One region of the Rhizobium sp. CCGE531 genome, then DNA from elsewhere that is predicted to be linked to it. Evidence: riboswitches for the same ligand, from Rfam matches in the RefSeq annotation. Region 1 holds a riboswitch; each other region holds the start of a gene.
What was found. A riboswitch is a leader RNA that binds a small molecule or an ion and turns the genes downstream of it on or off. The one in region 1 is predicted to bind cobalamin.
Positions count from the first base shown of each region.

Region 2: another riboswitch for cobalamin. It lies ahead of cobU (bifunctional adenosylcobinamide kinase/adenosylcobinamide-phosphate guanylyltransferase); the one in region 1 lies ahead of CCGE531_RS04825 (aromatic ring-hydroxylating dioxygenase subunit alpha).
Region 3: another riboswitch for cobalamin. It lies ahead of CCGE531_RS24765 (ABC transporter substrate-binding protein); the one in region 1 lies ahead of CCGE531_RS04825 (aromatic ring-hydroxylating dioxygenase subunit alpha).

Region 1 covers NZ_CP032684.1:980,890-986,055, forward strand. The annotation lists gene CCGE531_RS04805 (MOSC domain-containing protein) at 1-22, opposite strand, end outside; gene CCGE531_RS04810 (FAD-binding oxidoreductase) at 91-1,521, opposite strand; gene CCGE531_RS04815 (L-threonylcarbamoyladenylate synthase) at 1,542-2,516, opposite strand; gene CCGE531_RS04820 (DUF6656 family protein) at 2,575-3,192, opposite strand; cobalamin riboswitch at 3,541-3,745, shown strand; gene CCGE531_RS04825 (aromatic ring-hydroxylating dioxygenase subunit alpha) at 3,842-5,086, shown strand; gene CCGE531_RS04830 (hybrid-cluster NAD(P)-dependent oxidoreductase) at 5,089-5,166, shown strand, end outside.
Region 2 covers NZ_CP032684.1:2,356,507-2,361,672, reverse strand. The annotation lists gene CCGE531_RS11510 (chloride channel protein) at 1-1,646, opposite strand, end outside; cobalamin riboswitch at 1,827-2,226, shown strand; gene cobU (bifunctional adenosylcobinamide kinase/adenosylcobinamide-phosphate guanylyltransferase) at 2,367-2,891, shown strand; gene cobW (cobalamin biosynthesis protein CobW) at 2,897-3,946, shown strand; gene cobN (cobaltochelatase subunit CobN) at 3,956-5,166, shown strand, end outside.
Region 3 covers NZ_CP032685.1:1,123,903-1,129,068, forward strand. The annotation lists gene CCGE531_RS24755 (ABC transporter ATP-binding protein) at 1-221, opposite strand, end outside; gene CCGE531_RS24760 (iron chelate uptake ABC transporter family permease subunit) at 218-1,255, opposite strand; gene CCGE531_RS24765 (ABC transporter substrate-binding protein) at 1,258-2,274, opposite strand; cobalamin riboswitch at 2,438-2,694, opposite strand; gene CCGE531_RS34895 (GGDEF domain-containing protein) at 2,774-3,331, opposite strand; gene CCGE531_RS34900 (LytS/YhcK type 5TM receptor domain-containing protein) at 3,253-3,867, opposite strand; gene CCGE531_RS24775 (hypothetical protein) at 4,401-4,580, opposite strand; gene CCGE531_RS24780 (phospholipase D-like domain-containing protein) at 4,635-5,166, opposite strand, start outside.

The DNA of each region.
Region 1 (5,166 bases):
CATATATGCGCTTGTCGCCCATGCTGAACCCTTCCATGACAACCTAGATTCAGAGCGTGTCTCGCGGCCGTTAAGGCAGCCAACCAGCTCTCAGACCTTGAGGACCTTGCCGGGGTTCATGATCCCGGCCGGGTCGAAGGCCGTCTTGATCCGGCGCATCAGGTCGATCTCGATATCGGAGCGGATCGACGCCAGCTCGTCGCGCTTCAGCTGGCCGATGCCGTGCTCGGCCGAGATTGACCCGCCATGCCGCAGCACCAGCCCGTGCACGATCTCGTTCATCTCGCGCCAATGGCCGATGAACTCCGCCTTGTCGGCGCCGACGGGCTGCGAGATGTTGTAGTGGATATTGCCGTCGCCCATATGGCCGAAAGCGCAGACGCGCGCGCCCGGCATGGCGGCGACAACGGCTTTTTCGGCTTCCGCCATGAATTGCGGGATCTGCGCCACCGGCACGGAAACATCGTGCTTGATCGAGCCGCCTTCTGGCTTCTGCGCGTCCGACATGCTCTCGCGCATGTGCCAGATGGCCTTCTGTTGCGCCTCGGAGCTGGCGATGGCCGCGTCCTGGACCAGGCCGTCTTCGTAGCCCTGTTCGAGCAGCGTCGTCATCATCCGCTCGGCCGTTTCGGCCGAATCGGAAGTGGAAATGTCGATCAACACATACCAGGGATGCGCCGTCTCCAGCGGATCGCGCACGCCCGGAATATGGCGAGTGGTGAATTCGACGCCGATGCGCGGCATCAGCTCGAAGCCGGTCAGCGCCGTGCCGCACAGGCTGGAGGCATTCTTGAACAGCGTCAGCGCGTCATCGACCGATTGCAGGCCGGCAAAGGCGACTTGATGGCCGAGCGGCTGCGGGAAGAGCTTCAGCACCGCGCCGGTGATGACGCCGAGCGTGCCTTCGGCGCCGATGAAGAGGTCGCGCAGGTCGTAGCCGGTATTGTCCTTCTTCAGGCGGCGCAATCCGTTCCAGATCTCGCCCGTGGGCAATACGACTTCGAGGCCGAGGCAGAGCTGGCGCATATTGCCATAGGCAAGAACAGCCGTGCCGCCGGCATTGGTGGAAAGGTTGCCGGCGATGCGGCAGGAACCTTCGGAGCCGAGCGAAAGCGGAAACATGCGGCCATGCTCGGCCGCCGCCTTATGCACATCCGCCAGGATGCAGCCGCCGTCGACGATTATAGTGTTGCCGATCGGATCGATATCGCGGACGCGGTTCATGCGCTCCAGCGACAGGATGATGTCGGAGCCGCCCTCGCGCGGCGTCTGGCCGCCGACAAGACCGGTATTGCCGGTTTGCGGAACGATCGCTGCGCCGGTCTCGCTGGCAAGCTTGAGGATCGCGGAAACCTCTTCCACCGAGCCAGGCTTCAGCAGCATCGGCGAAGCGCCATGATAGAGACCCCGATTTTCCACCAGATGCGGCGCAATTTCCGCAGGGTCCCGCACGGCATGTTTTTCACCGACGATGGCGGCGAAGCGGTCGAGGAGGGCGGAAGAGGGGGCGGTGCTGCTCATGGTGTGTCCTTTGGCCGGATTTAGTCTCTGGGCGCGGCTGCGCGGCGCAGCCGGTCGTTGATGGCCTCGCCGAGGCCCTCGTCAGGAATATGCGAAAACGCGATGGTCGTAGCACCCGTGGCATCGGCGCGCTTCATGAAGTCGAAGAGGTTTGCGGCGGCCTCCGAAAGATCGCCGCTGGCGCTCAGATCCAGCACGGCGACAGCCTTTTCGATGCCTGCGATGTCGGGCGTCCCGAAGCGGATCAGCGCCTCGCTTGCGGAAACCTCCATCGCGTCGAGCCGCACGGCTGCCCCTGGTGCATAATGCGAGGCAAGCATGCCGGGCGCCTCGATGGCGGCTGAAGCCTTCTTCTTGCGCTTCAGCGCTTTGCCCGCCACTCGCTCGATCTCGCTGGCCGCGAGGCCACCGGGCCGCAAAAGACGCATCTCGCCGTCCTCGACCTTGACGATGGTCGACTCGACGCCGACGACCGAGGCGCCGGCATCGAGGATGAGTGTAATCCGCTCGCCTAGATCGTCATCGACATGATCGGCGCTTGTGGCGCTGATCTTGCCTGACGTATTGGCGCTCGGCGCGGCAAGCGGCCTGTCGAAGGCGCGGATCAGCTCGCCGGCAAAGCCCTGGGGCACGCGGATGCCGACTGTATCGAGCCCCGCAGTCGCCAGCGGATGGATGCCGCTATCAGGCTTGAGCGGCAGCACCAGCGTCAACGGGCCGGGCCAGAAGGCTTCCGCGAGCTTGCGCGAGATCGGGTCGAAGATGGCATAGCGCTCCGCCATGGCGAGATCGCTCATATGGCAGATCAGCGGATTGAAGCGTGGCCGTCCCTTCGTCTCGTAGATCCGGGTAATGGCTGTGGGATTGGTGGCATCGGCGGCAAGGCCGTAGACCGTCTCCGTCGGCAGCCCGATTGGCAGGCCCTCGGCAAGGGTTGCCGTCGCGACCTCTATCGCCGTTTGCGGATGTTCGAGAATATCTATGTGTCGCGCCATGGCCTGCCTGCTTGCAGTTCAGGCCGTTCTTATGCTCTTCGAGTTTTCGGATCAATCGTCAAAGCTGGCGAATGATGTCGCGAAGCTGCTCGTTGCGCGCGCCGAGCAGGAGAACGTTGCGGATGGCGATCTGCGGATCGTGGGTGTGGAACAGCACGCCGTTGCCGCGAATGTCGCGATTGATCGTCAGCTTCTTGTCTTCCGCTTGCCTGTCCGGATGGATGGCGACGGCGAAATACATCCGCGAATATTTGAGGCTGATGTCCTCGAAGAAGTTCTCTTCCTGGCCGATGCGGGCAAAGAAATTGGCGATATAGAAGGCCCAGTTCACTTCCTCATATCGCGCGAACTGAGTCCGCGCGGCCGTCACATGACAATAGCCGAGATGCGGCGTGTCCTTCAGCGTGTGATGAAAGATGAGTTTCGGAAAGCGGATGGACTTGTGGAAATTGTTGAGCCGGTCATGGGTCTTTTCGCCGGCGTCGCGGAGCTTCAGCGCCGTGCGCTCGGCCACCTGTTCATGGGTGAGGTATTCCCGCTCTTCCGCCAGCCAATGCGGCCTGTTGCGGTTGATGCGGCCGGTGCGCAGGAACTCGCTGTACCCCGTCGTCGATACCGCTGGCGCCGGTTCGGGCTCGGCGGGCTTCCCAGCGTCGAAATATCTGAGTTTGGCCATGCCGGACCTCGCTATAAACTCTTTAGGCGACATGATGGATCATGGAGCTTGAGCCGAGCTTAATCGCGCCGGACCGAAAGCTCCCGATGGCGGCTCTGCTGGCGCTTTCCGCCGCCCAATCATTACCCTGATTATCGGCCGTTCGCGGGCCTGTCGCAATCAGGATAAAGCGTCATCGGCGGAATGCGCATGCGATGCGCGGGCCTTCTCCCATGCAAGCACCTAAGAGATTGAATCACCTTTCTATATTGTCACGACATGCAACCGTCCCATCGTCCGGTTTCGCCTGTCGTCAATTTCGAAGCGGATGTCGCATTGCAGCACAGCGGCCGATCGGGCCGAGGGATATGATGACATCAATCTCAAGGTGCCGTCTGCTAGGGAGACGGAGAATTGGGAAGCCGGTCAAAATCCGGCGCTGCCCCCGCAACGGTGGTGGAGTAAGGCATGGCGAATTAAGCCACTGGGTCGATCGACCTGGGAAGGTGCCATGGGGCTCTGGAAACAGGGCCGCTCCAGAGCCCGGAAACCAGCCTTGGGCACATATGGTTTACTGATCGCGGCGGGCGGTCGGGACATTGCTTTCGGCTGTCTTCAACCAGCCATGCATGTCCTTCGCCCGTTTCCTGGTACTGCGAAGGATAGGCAAATGGATATCGGCAGCAAAGTTCTGCGGCAATTGAAGAACCACCGGACGGGTTTGAGTCTGGAGCAACCATTCTATACCGATCCGGATTACTTCAAGCTCGATATGGAGACGATCTACTATCGCGACTGGCTGTTCATCGGCCATGATTGCGAAGTGCCGCGCGCGGGCAATTATTTCACCGTCCAGATCGGCGATTATCCCGTCGTCATCGTTCGCGGTCGCGATCAGGTCATCCGCGCCTTCCACAACAGCTGTCGCCATCGCGGCTCGCGTGTCTGCTCGACCGAACGCGGCTCCTCGGCAAAGCTCGTCTGCCCCTATCACCAGTGGACCTACGAGCTTGACGGCTCGCTGCTCTTCGCCCGCCAGATGGCCGAGGATTTCGACAGGAGCCAGCATTCGCTGAAGCCGGTTCATTGCGAAAGCGTCGGCGGCTACATCTTCGTCTGCTTAGCGCAGAACGCTCAGGACTTCGCGCCGGTTCGCGCGTCGATCGAGCCTTACATGGCACCGCATCGCATCAGCGAAGCCAAGGTTGCCTTCCAGAGCACCATCATCGAAAAGGGCAATTGGAAGCTTGTCTGGGAAAACAACCGCGAGTGCTACCATTGCGCAGCCAATCACCCCGAACTTTGCCGCACCTTCCCGGAAGCGCCGACCGTCACAGGCGTGCAGGGCGCGATGAACGACCCCGTCATCACCGAGCACTGGCAGCGCTGCGAAGCTGCCGGCCTGCCGAGCGAATTCAAGATCTCGCCGGATGGCCAGTTCCGCGCCGCGCGCATGCCGCTGATCGAAGGGGCCGAGAGCTACACCATGTCCGGCCAGAACGCCGTCAGGCGGCCGCTTTCACCCGATGTGACGATCAACGGCATCGGCACCATGCTGCTGTTCCATTACCCGACGACGTGGAACCACATTCTCGGCGACCACGCGATTTCGTTCCGCGTCCTGCCGATCAGCGCCGAGGAAACCGCCGTCACCACCAAGTGGCTCGTCCACAAGGATGCCGTCGAGGGCGTCGACTATAATCTGGAAGAGCTGACCCACGTCTGGACCGAAACCAACGATCAGGATCGCCGTATCGTCGAGGAAAATGCCTTCGGCATCCGCTCGCCGGCCTATGAGCCCGGCCCCTATTCGGAGATCCATGAAGGCGGCGTCATGCAGTTCGTCGAATGGTACACGACGTTCATGATCAACCGGCTGCAGGGCGACCAGGCCAAGCTGTCGGCGGTTGCCTGAACATGAACATGGCCGTTCCCCTTTCGCATCGCCACCTCGACCAGATGCAGCCCTGGAGCGACAGGCAGCATCTGCTTGAA
Region 2 (5,166 bases), 1.4 Mb from region 1:
GCGGCCGCTTGCTTGGCGTTCATCTGCGGCTGCAGGAACTCGTTGCGCAGCTGGATGAAATCGGAAAGTCCGTGTTCCTCGTCGTCCTTTTCAACAGGGCTCGCATAGACGTCGGGGACCAGAACCATTCCCGAATACTTCTCGTTCTTGTCGAGCAGGATGACGCGCTGGGCCGAACCGATCGGAAAATTCTTGCGGAACTCCTCGATGCTCATGTCGATGCTTCCCGTATGCACGTCGGGGCGCATCATGCGGGCGACAGTGAGATTGCGGATCCAGCCGACGTCGTGGGCGCTGCGGATGCTCTCGCCGCGCAGATGGAAGCGCCAGGTGGCGAAGGAGTAGCCGAAGCTGGTGCGGACCACGAGCGACGACGTGATGACGGCAGCCAGCACCAGGGCAGTGATCGGGAAGTCACCGGTGATCTCCAGCGCCAGGAACGTCATCGTCAGCGGGCCGCCGATGATCGCGACGGCCAGCGAACTCATGCCGACCACGGCGTACACGGCCGGCGTCAGCGCGTTGTGATCGAAATAGGGCGCGCAATAGGCGAAGATCTTGCCGAGAAGCGCACCCATGAACAGAGACGCGAAGAAGAGACCGCCTCTGAAGCCGGAGCCGATCGAGACCGCAGAGGCTAGCGATTTGAGGAGGAACAGGCCGACCAAGGCCCCGAGCGTCACGTCCGTCGACAGGTTGAGATGCAGCGCGCCGTGCCCCGCCGACAGAACCTGCGGGGAGATCAGTGCCAGTATACCGACGACAAGGCCCCCGAGCGCTGGGCGGAAGGGCGGTGCGATGGAACTCTTGCGCGCCAGTTCTTCGGTCCAGGCGACGCCCTGCATGATCAGGATACCGACGCCGGCGCAGCAGGCGCCGAGCAAAACCGCCGGCAGATAATCGGCGGGGGCGATGGAGCCGAAATGGCCGATATCGATGGCGAAGTCATCGCCGGCGAGCAATCTCGCGATCATCGTCGATATCAATGCCGAGACGACGACGGGCGTCAGCGTCAGGATGGAATAGGTGCCGATGATCAGCTCGAAGGCGTAAAAGGCGCCGGTAAGCGGCGCATTGAACGCGGCGGCGATGGCGCCGGCGGCGCCGCAGCCGACGAGCATGCGCAGGTCCGCGCGGCGCATCTGCATCTTGTAGCCGAATTTGGAGGCGATGCCGGCGGCAAGCTGGGTGTAACCCGCCTCGAGCCCGACGGAGGCACCAAATCCATTCGAGATCAGGTTCTGCACGGCGACGAGGATACTGTCGGTGAGCGACATGCGGCCGCCGTGCAGCGCATTGGCTTCGATCGGGTCGACCATCGGCTTCTTGCGCGTGCGCGACAATATGTAGAGCAGGATGCCGAGGATGATGCCGCCGGCGATCGGCGCGATAAACAATACCGATTTGTCGGGGATCGCCACCGCCGCCGAACTCAGGCGCTCATAGTCGGTTATGCCGTAGATGAGGCTGTGAAGCTTGCGCGAGATGAAACTCATCGCCGTCACGGCGCAGCCGGAGGCCACTCCCGCCAGCGCGCCGGCGAAAACAAGTCCCAATTCGCCACGGCGCAACAATGCCCTGAACCGACCGAGATCGAACAGGGCGGAGAAGACGCCGAGGCGTCGCGGTTGGAATTTCTGCAACATTGGAAACGAACGATATGTTTTACTCGAATGTGAGGGCTTACCCTCTATAAACTTCTAACATCAAAGAAATGCGGCAAAAAAGCCGCTGATTTTGCGGGAATATTCGGTCGATTTCGCAATTGGGACGCCCGGCGTCGCATCCATGCCCTTGATTGACTTGAACTCGGTGAACGCCTAATCATTGTCGGCATAACGAATGGTTCCCGAGCGGCGATCTGTCGCATGGGATGAAAAGGGAATGTGAAGGGACGGACCCAAGCCGGGCGTTCTCATCACAGCCGACCCCGCGACTGTAGAGCGGTCAGGGTCTTTCGCTCGATTTGAAGTCTATTCCGTCGATGGTTCGCATGGGGCGAACGGGGCGGGGCAGGCTCAAGCCGAAAAAGCCACTGGCGTGGCATCATGATCAACCCGGGCTGGACGCCTCCAATTCTACGAATCGTCCGCCTTTTCATGATGCATTGCCGGGAAGGCGAGGAAGACCCGCTGGCGCACGATCGGGGGCGACCGATTTCGGTCCGCCTCCCTCGCGGCGCCTTATCCGCGAGCCAGGAGACCTGCCATGCGTGCCGGGCACAGAGCCTGTTCTGGGACGTCAGTTCCGCTGCCAGCACGGAGGTTGTCATGGCGCAAGACGAGTTTTCGGCGTGTAGACGCCTCTCTTCCGGTATCGGCTTCATGCTGCCGGCCCTCGCTGTTGCGCGGGAGCGAGAATAGCGCATGTCGTCTTCAGTTTCCCGATCTGTTTTCGTCCTCGGTGGAGCGCGCTCCGGCAAATCCAGATTCGCCGAAGGCCTGATTTCGGACACCGGTCTTGAACGTCACTATGTGGCGACAGGCCAGGCGTGGGACGATGAGATGCGCGAGCGCATCGCACGGCACCGCGCCGACCGTGGCGATCTATGGCAGACGCATGAGGAGCCGATGGATCTCGTCAAGCGGCTCGCCGCGATCGATGCCGAAGGGCGAGTGGTGCTTGTCGACTGCCTGACGCTCTGGGTGACCAATCTGATGATGGCGGAGCGGGACATGATGGCGGAGTTTGCCGCCCTGATTGCATTTCTGCCGACTGCACGATCGCGGCTCGTTCTCGTATCCAACGAGGTCGGGCTTGGAATCGTGCCGGAAAATCGCATGGCGCGCGAATTTCGCGACCATGCCGGCCGTCTGCACCAGATGGTCGCGGCGGCAAGTACCGAAGTTTATTTTATCGCAGCGGGCCTGCCGCTGAAAATGAAGGGTTGATCCACATGAACCAGGCAAAGATTCCAGCCACCGTCATCACCGGCTTCCTGGGAGCCGGCAAGACGACGATGATCCGCAACCTGCTGCAGAATGCCGGCGGCAAGAAGATCGCGCTGATCATCAACGAATTCGGCGATCTCGGCGTCGATGGCGACGTGCTCAAGGGCTGCGGCGCGGAGAATTGCACCGAAGACGATATTATCGAGCTGACCAATGGCTGCATCTGCTGCACGGTTGCCGACGATTTCATCCCAACCATGACGAAGCTGCTGGAGCGCGATGCGCGTCCGGATCACATCGTCATCGAGACTTCGGGCCTCGCGCTGCCGCAGCCGCTGGTCGCCGCCTTCAACTGGCCCGATATTCGTACCCACGTCACCGTCGACGGCGTCATCACCGTCGTCGATAGCGCCGCCGTCGCCGCCGGGCGCTTTGCCGACGATCACGACGCTATCGAGGCTGCCCGTGTCGAGGATGATTCGCTCGATCATGAAAGCCCCATCGAGGAGCTTTTCGAGGACCAGTTGACCTGTGCCGATCTGATCGTGCTCAACAAGACCGATCTGATCGATGTTGCCGGTCTCGGCCGCGTCCGCGCCGAGGTTGCCTCGCGCACCGCCCGCAAGCCGACGATCATCGAAGCGAAGAACGGCGATGTGCCAGCCGCCATCCTGCTCGGCCTCGGCATCGGCACCGAAGACGATATCGTCAACCGCAAATCCCATCACGAGCTGGAGCATGAGGACGGCACGCCGCACGATCACGACGAGTTCGACAGCTTCGTTGTCGAACTCGGCCCGATTGCTGATCCGGCGGCCTTCATCGATGCGCTGAAAGGCGTGATCGCGGAACATGACGTGCTGCGCCTCAAGGGCTTCGTCGATGTCCCCGGCAAGCCCATGCGCCTGCAGCTTCAGGCCGTCGGCAGCCGCATCGACACCTATTTCGATCGCGCCTGGACACCGGGCGAAGCACGCGCGACTCGGCTCGTGGTGATCGGCCTGCACGAGATGGACGAGACGATCGTGCGCAAGGCGATCGAAGCTTTGGTCTAAGGCAAGTTCATGCATCTCCTCCTAGCCCAAAAGGGAACGATCAGCGACGGCGAAGAGGCGATCGATCTCGGCCAGTCGCCAGGCGATATCCTCTTTCTGTCGGCGGCCGACACCGAGCTTGCGGCGATTGCCGCAGCCCACGGCGAGGGCGGCTGTTCCTTGAGGCTTGCAAGCCTGATGAGCCTCAAGCATCCGATGTCCGTCGATACCTATATCGACAGGACGGCCCATCATGCGAAGCTCATCATCGTGCGGGCGCTGGGTGGAGCGAGCTACTTCCATTATGCGCTGGAAGCACTGCATGCCTGTGCGGCGCGTCAGGGGGCGTTGATTGCGGTGCTGCCGGGAGACTCGAAACCCGATCCCGGCCTGACGCCATTCTCCAACGTCGCTCTCGATGATCTCAACGCGCTCTGGTCCTATCTGATCGAGGGCGGCGAGACGAATTCCAGGGCATTTCTCGCCTATGCCGAGGCGATGCTGTCGGGCGCCGATAAGCCAATGCCAGCCGTGCCCTTGATGAAAGCGGGTATCTGGTGGCCGGGCCGGGGTGTGATCGGCGTCGAGGAATGGTGGAGGGTTTCCAAAGCTTCGATGGTAGCGGAGGAGGGATTTGAACCCCCGACGGTCGCTATTTCTTTCTACCGCGCTCTCGTACAGAGCGGCGAAACCAAACCCGTCGAAGCGATGATAGAGGCTCTCATCGCCGAGGGTATGCGGCCCCTGCCGGTCTTTGCCTATAGTCTCAAGGATGCCGTGTCGGTCGGCATTCTCGAAAGTGTCTTTACCGAGTTGAAGCCGGGTGTCGTCATCAACTCCACGGGCTTTGCCGTTTCGGCACCGGGTGCCGATCGTCAGCCGACGGTTCTTGAAACCGGTGAAGCCGTCGTCCTTCAGGCCATTTTCTCGGCTTCGTCCAAGGAAGCCTGGGAGGCATCCTCGCAGGGGCTCTCGGCTCGCGATCTTGGCATGAACGTGGCTCTGCCCGAAGTCGATGGGCGTGTTCTTGCCCGCGCGGTGTCCTTCAAGGCTGCGGCCCGCTATGACGAACGGGTCGAGGCCAACATCGTTGCCAGCGAACCGCTCGAGGATCGCATGCGCTATACGGCGCGGCTGGCTGCTAATTGGGCGCTGCTGCGCAATACGCCGCCCGGCGATCGCCGCGTCGCGCTCGTCATGGCGAATTATCCCAATCGCGATGGTCGTCTTGGCAATGGCGT
Region 3 (5,166 bases), on a different replicon from region 1:
ATGTCGCCACGCGAGATCGAGGCGATATCGCTGCCGCCGAGCCGGATGACGCCGCTCTTGACCTTCCTCAACCGGCAGATCAGCCGCAGCAGGCTGGACTTGCCCGAGCCGTTCGGCCCTAGAAGGCCGAGGACCTTGCCCCGTTCCACCGCCAGGCTGACGCCGTTGACGATCAACGTATTGCCGGCGGCAAAAGTGACTGTGTCGACCGCGATGCTCATGCCGTCCTCCGGGCGCGATAAAGAATGATGGCGAAGGCGGGCGCCCCGAACAGGGCGGTGACCACGCCGATCGGCAGGATCTGCTGGGGAATGATGATCCTCGAGACGATATCGGCGCCGACCATGAAAATGGCGCCGGCAAGTGCCGCTGCCGGCAGCAGCCGGTCATGGCTTGGTCCCACCATGAAGCGGGCGGCATGCGGGATGACGAGCCCAACGAAACCGATCGAGCCGACGATGCTGACGACCGCCGCCGTCATGAAGGCCGTCACGCCAAGCAGCACGATTTGCGCGCGTCTGACCGCAATCCCGAGCGAAGCGGCCGCATCCGTGCCGAAGATGAAGGCGTCGAGCACGCGGACATGCGCCATGCAGACGATAAAGCCGAGAATGGCGACCGGCCCGGAAAGATAGACATCCGGCCAGCGCACGCCGCTCAGCGAACCGAGCAGCCAGAACATGACGCCCCTTGCCTGCTCGGCATTGGCCGACGTGGTGACGATATAGGAGGTCAGCGCGTTGAAAAGCTGCGAACCCGCAACACCGCACAGGATGATGCGCTCGCTCGTGCCACCGACACCCGTCGCGAGCAGACCGACGAACAGGAAAGCGACGATCGCACCCAGGAAGGCGCCGCCGGAAAGCCCGAGAATGCCATAGCCGAGCCCAAGGATCATGATGCAGACCGCGCCCGTCGAGGCGCCCGCCGAAATGCCGAGCACATAGGGTTCGGCAAGCGGATTTCGCAACAGGGCCTGCAGGATCACGCCGCTCAACGCCAGCGAAGCGCCGGCGCTGGCGGCGACGAGCGCCCGGCTCAGGCGATAATCCCAGACGATGCCCTGGTGGATGCGGCTCAGTTCGAAACCCGTTCCGAACAGCCGGTTCGATACCGCCTTTGCGGTCGTCGACAGTGGGATGGAAATCTCGCCGATCGACACCGCCAGGCTGATCATGAAGGCCAGAAGCACGATGGCAGCCAGGGCAAGCGCCAGCAGCGTCCACCATGGCCGTCGTTCCGCGGTAAGATGCATCTTCACCGCGCCAGGCCGAAGGATTGGATGCCCTTGGCCAATATTTCGATGCCGTCGATGGTCCGGATCGTCGGGTTCATCGACTGCGCATCCATCATGACGAAATGCTTGTTCCTGACGGTGTCGAGCTGGCTGGTGACCGGATCCTTCTCGAGGAATTCGAGCTTGACCTTCGGATCGTCGGCTGCGTAGCGGCGTCGATCCATGGTGGCGATGACGATGACGGCCGGATTGGCCTGCGCAATGGTCTCCCATCCAACCAGCGGCCATTCTTCCTCGGTCGTCACGACATTCCTGGCGCCGAGCGTCTTCAGGATATAAGCCGGCGCGCTGTTCTTGCCGGCGATGAAGGCATCGCCTTTGACTTCCTTGCTGGAGAACCAGAATACGATCGGAAGATCCTTGGCCCTTGAGCCTGAAATCGAGGCGACCGCATCCGCTTCGCGCTTCTTCAGGTTCGCGATCAAGGCATCGCCGCGATCCTTAACGTCGAAGATCTCAGCGAGTTCACCGATCTCCTGATAGATCAGGTCCATCGTGAACAGTTCCTTGCGCACGCCGTCGCCGCCATCGGCATTGACCTTGGCAACGCAATCGGTCGGCGCGATATAGGTGTTGATGCCGAGTTCGGAAAACTGCTCGCGCTTGCCGACGGAGCCCTGCGGCCCGACATGCCATTCGAATTCGGCGGCAACGAGATCCGGTTCCTTGCCGACGACGGATTCGAAGCTCGGATCATTATCGGCAAGCCGCGGGATTTTGCCGTTGGCTTCGGCAAATTGCGGCAGCACCGGGCCGACCCAGACCGCCGTTCCGGCGACCTTGTCGGCAAGCCCGAGCGAGAAGAGGATTTCGGTCATGCCCTGCCCGATCGAAACGAGCTTGGCCGGGGCCTTCTGAAAGGTGACCTTCTGGCCGCAATTACCGATGGTGAGGGGATATTGGGTGGCGGCGAAGCCGGAAGCGGCAAACCCGGTCAGGCCGAGTGCAAATGCAATCGTCGTCAAAAAATGGCGCATTGGAGATCTCGATGGGAAGGAAACTGGGCGGTGTCAGCGCGATCGCGCGCGGGCAGGCCGCCGCCGGTTGCGGGGATCCCAATCAAGGCCGATAGATGTCGGATAGCGTCGAAGGCTCAGGTCAATCATTCTCTCTGTCCCTTCCGGGCATCCCCGCCCGGCTGATTGGATCGTGATCGACGGCAGGTCTCCTGGCTCGCGAATATCTGACGATCATCTGCCTTCCCGCAAGCTTAGCTGCAGTGGCATGGCTCAAGGCCTCGGGAATAGACCAGCAGACTGGTCACTCCCGGATGATCGGCAATCCGCTTACAGTTGCGGGGGCAGCCACGGTCTAGGTCCCTCTTGGGTCGTCCTCACCGTGTTCCCTATTAATCCCCGCGGAGTCTTCCTTGGGGAACCGTCGCATCCAGTTATGCCGGATGCACCCTTCCCGTCAAGGACGCATGGATGCGATAAAGCGAACGCGCGCGAAGTCCACAACGTCTGCATGGCCGGCTTAAGCGGCCTCGGCCAATTCCACGCGATTTCTCCCGCCGGCCTTGGCACGATAAAGTGCCTTGTCGGCAGCCTCCAGCACCTGCTTGAAGTCAGCGGTCGGTTCGTGGGAGCAGGCAATGCCGATGCTAACGGTGACGCGGATGGCCTCTTGCTCGAACATCAGGACTGTCGCTTCGATATCCTTGCGGATTTTCTCCGCAATGGCGGTGGCGGCCTTAATATCAGTGTTCGGCAGCAGAACGACGATTTCCTCTCCGCCATAGCGGGCGGCAATGTCGGTCCTTCGGACGGTCTGCCGGATTACGTCCGCCACCCGCGCCAGGACCGTATCGCCGAAGGAATGGCCCCAGCTGTCATTGATCTTCTTGAAGTGATCGATATCGAGCATGATGATCGAAAAGGGGATGCGCCTGATGCCGGCTTCCTTGCTGCAACGGTCCCCTTCCCGCTGCAGGACACGGCGATTGGGAAGTTTCGTCAGCGGGTCGAGGCTTGCTTCGCTCTCGAGCGCGCGCTGGATGCCGATGCGATATTGCTCCCGCTCCAGCAGATCCAGAGAAGAAAGACACCGAGTATATTGACAATCGTGACCGGAAGCGTTGCCGAGAGCAGCAGCTCGCGCGCGACCCCCCACGGCAGAAAGACGAGAACGACGAGCGACGTGCAGGTCGCCAGGCCGAACAATGCCGATCGCCTCCACCCCGTGCCGATCCACTGCCGCGGCAGGAGGCTGAGGACATAGCCCGTAAGCGCGACGATCAGGATCCCGGCAATGCCGCCGACAGCACCCATGCCGCCGACCAAGAAGCGGAACAGACCCATCATGACAGCCGCAACAACGGTCCCCAAGAGGCCGCCATAGACCGGCGTCAGGACGAGCAGGATCGAGCGGCCATCCTGGATAACGCCAGGCATCCACTGGATCGGATCAGCCATCGACAGGATGCCGACCACGCCAAACAACAATCCGACCGCAACCGATTTCAGAACGCCGCGATCGACGATCCGGATGACCCAGGAATAGGCATAGACGATGATAGCCACCTGCCCCAGGACGCGCACCAGCGAAGGCAAATGCATTTCAATTCCCATGGCTGTCCCCAACCTTCGCGAGGAGCCCCATCAATGGCACGCACCGGCCATAGTTGAAGTCAGCGCAGGATACCACGCGATCTCTATAAAATGGTTTACCGAGTCTCTCGCTCGCCGACGGCGACGGGAGGTCGCTTAAGGCGGGACAGGGGATCGAGTGAGGGCCGCAAATGATGATCATTGTCGTAATCGAATTTCGAAATTGATGCGTGTCGATGCCGGAGTGTCCGATACCGCATTCTGAGGAGTTGCGCACCCAGGATCTTCGCGAGGTTATAAAACATCGAGGGAGAAGAACAAAACGGATGAAAAAATCGAAAGGTTGATAACACTGAGCAGATTGCCGTAGCTGCCCAAGGCCTTTCCTGTGGATCGCTCATGCACGAAGTATGGATAATAGGCGCTATCTGGCGCCCCGCGCGGAGTGGTCAAGTGCGGTCGAACAATTTCCCGCTTTACACCGTGGCGATCGCTACAACGACGTTGGTTTCAGGCTCGATCTTCCGCACACAACCCTTGAGCGGTTCAGCTCTTTACTGAATCTCTGAACCGCCCTGTCTCCTTATTTTTACGCAATTCCGGGCGGAAAGAAATCCGCCGCCGGACGCGGCGATACCGATACCCGCCCCGAAGCCGTTGCCGTCCCACCGGAAATCGGAGGCCTCCACGACCTCCTTCTCGATGGAAAAAGGTATCGCATCGATCTCATTCATGGGCCATGCCTCATCGTCAGCACCGGAGATCTCCATGCCATGGCCCGCCCCTCCTCAGTGCGAGAATAGGAGACGGTCCTTTGCCGCCTGCGAACCCGTCGCATAGAACCGCTGAAACCAGGCCTGCTGCCCGGGGCCGGGCGGCCGGGCGAGCGTCAGGCTGTTGGGCGCGCCGGCACCCTGCATCGCTGAACGGAAATGGAGATGATCGAATATCCGGAGCGCTTCGAGCGCATAGGATGTCGCCACCCGCTGGTCTTCGATCATGACGAGATTGTCGCCATTGCCCGTTTCACCGCTGGGCGACAGGTTGGACGATCCGGTGAATACCTTGGCCGTCGGCAGGTTGAAGTCGGTCACGACGAACTTGTCATGCTGATGAATACCGCTGCCGCCACTCCACTCGGTCTTGAAAGGTTCCGGGGCGTGGCTCGCAAGGTAGCTGAAATCCACCAGGCCGATCGTGCCATCGGGTTTGTGGATTTCGAGCCCTCCTTCCTTGTCGGAAATGCCGTAGCTGAACACGTCCTTGCCCATCAGCCGGTCCACCGCCTGACACACCTGGCCCGAGCGGATCTGGTTGAGG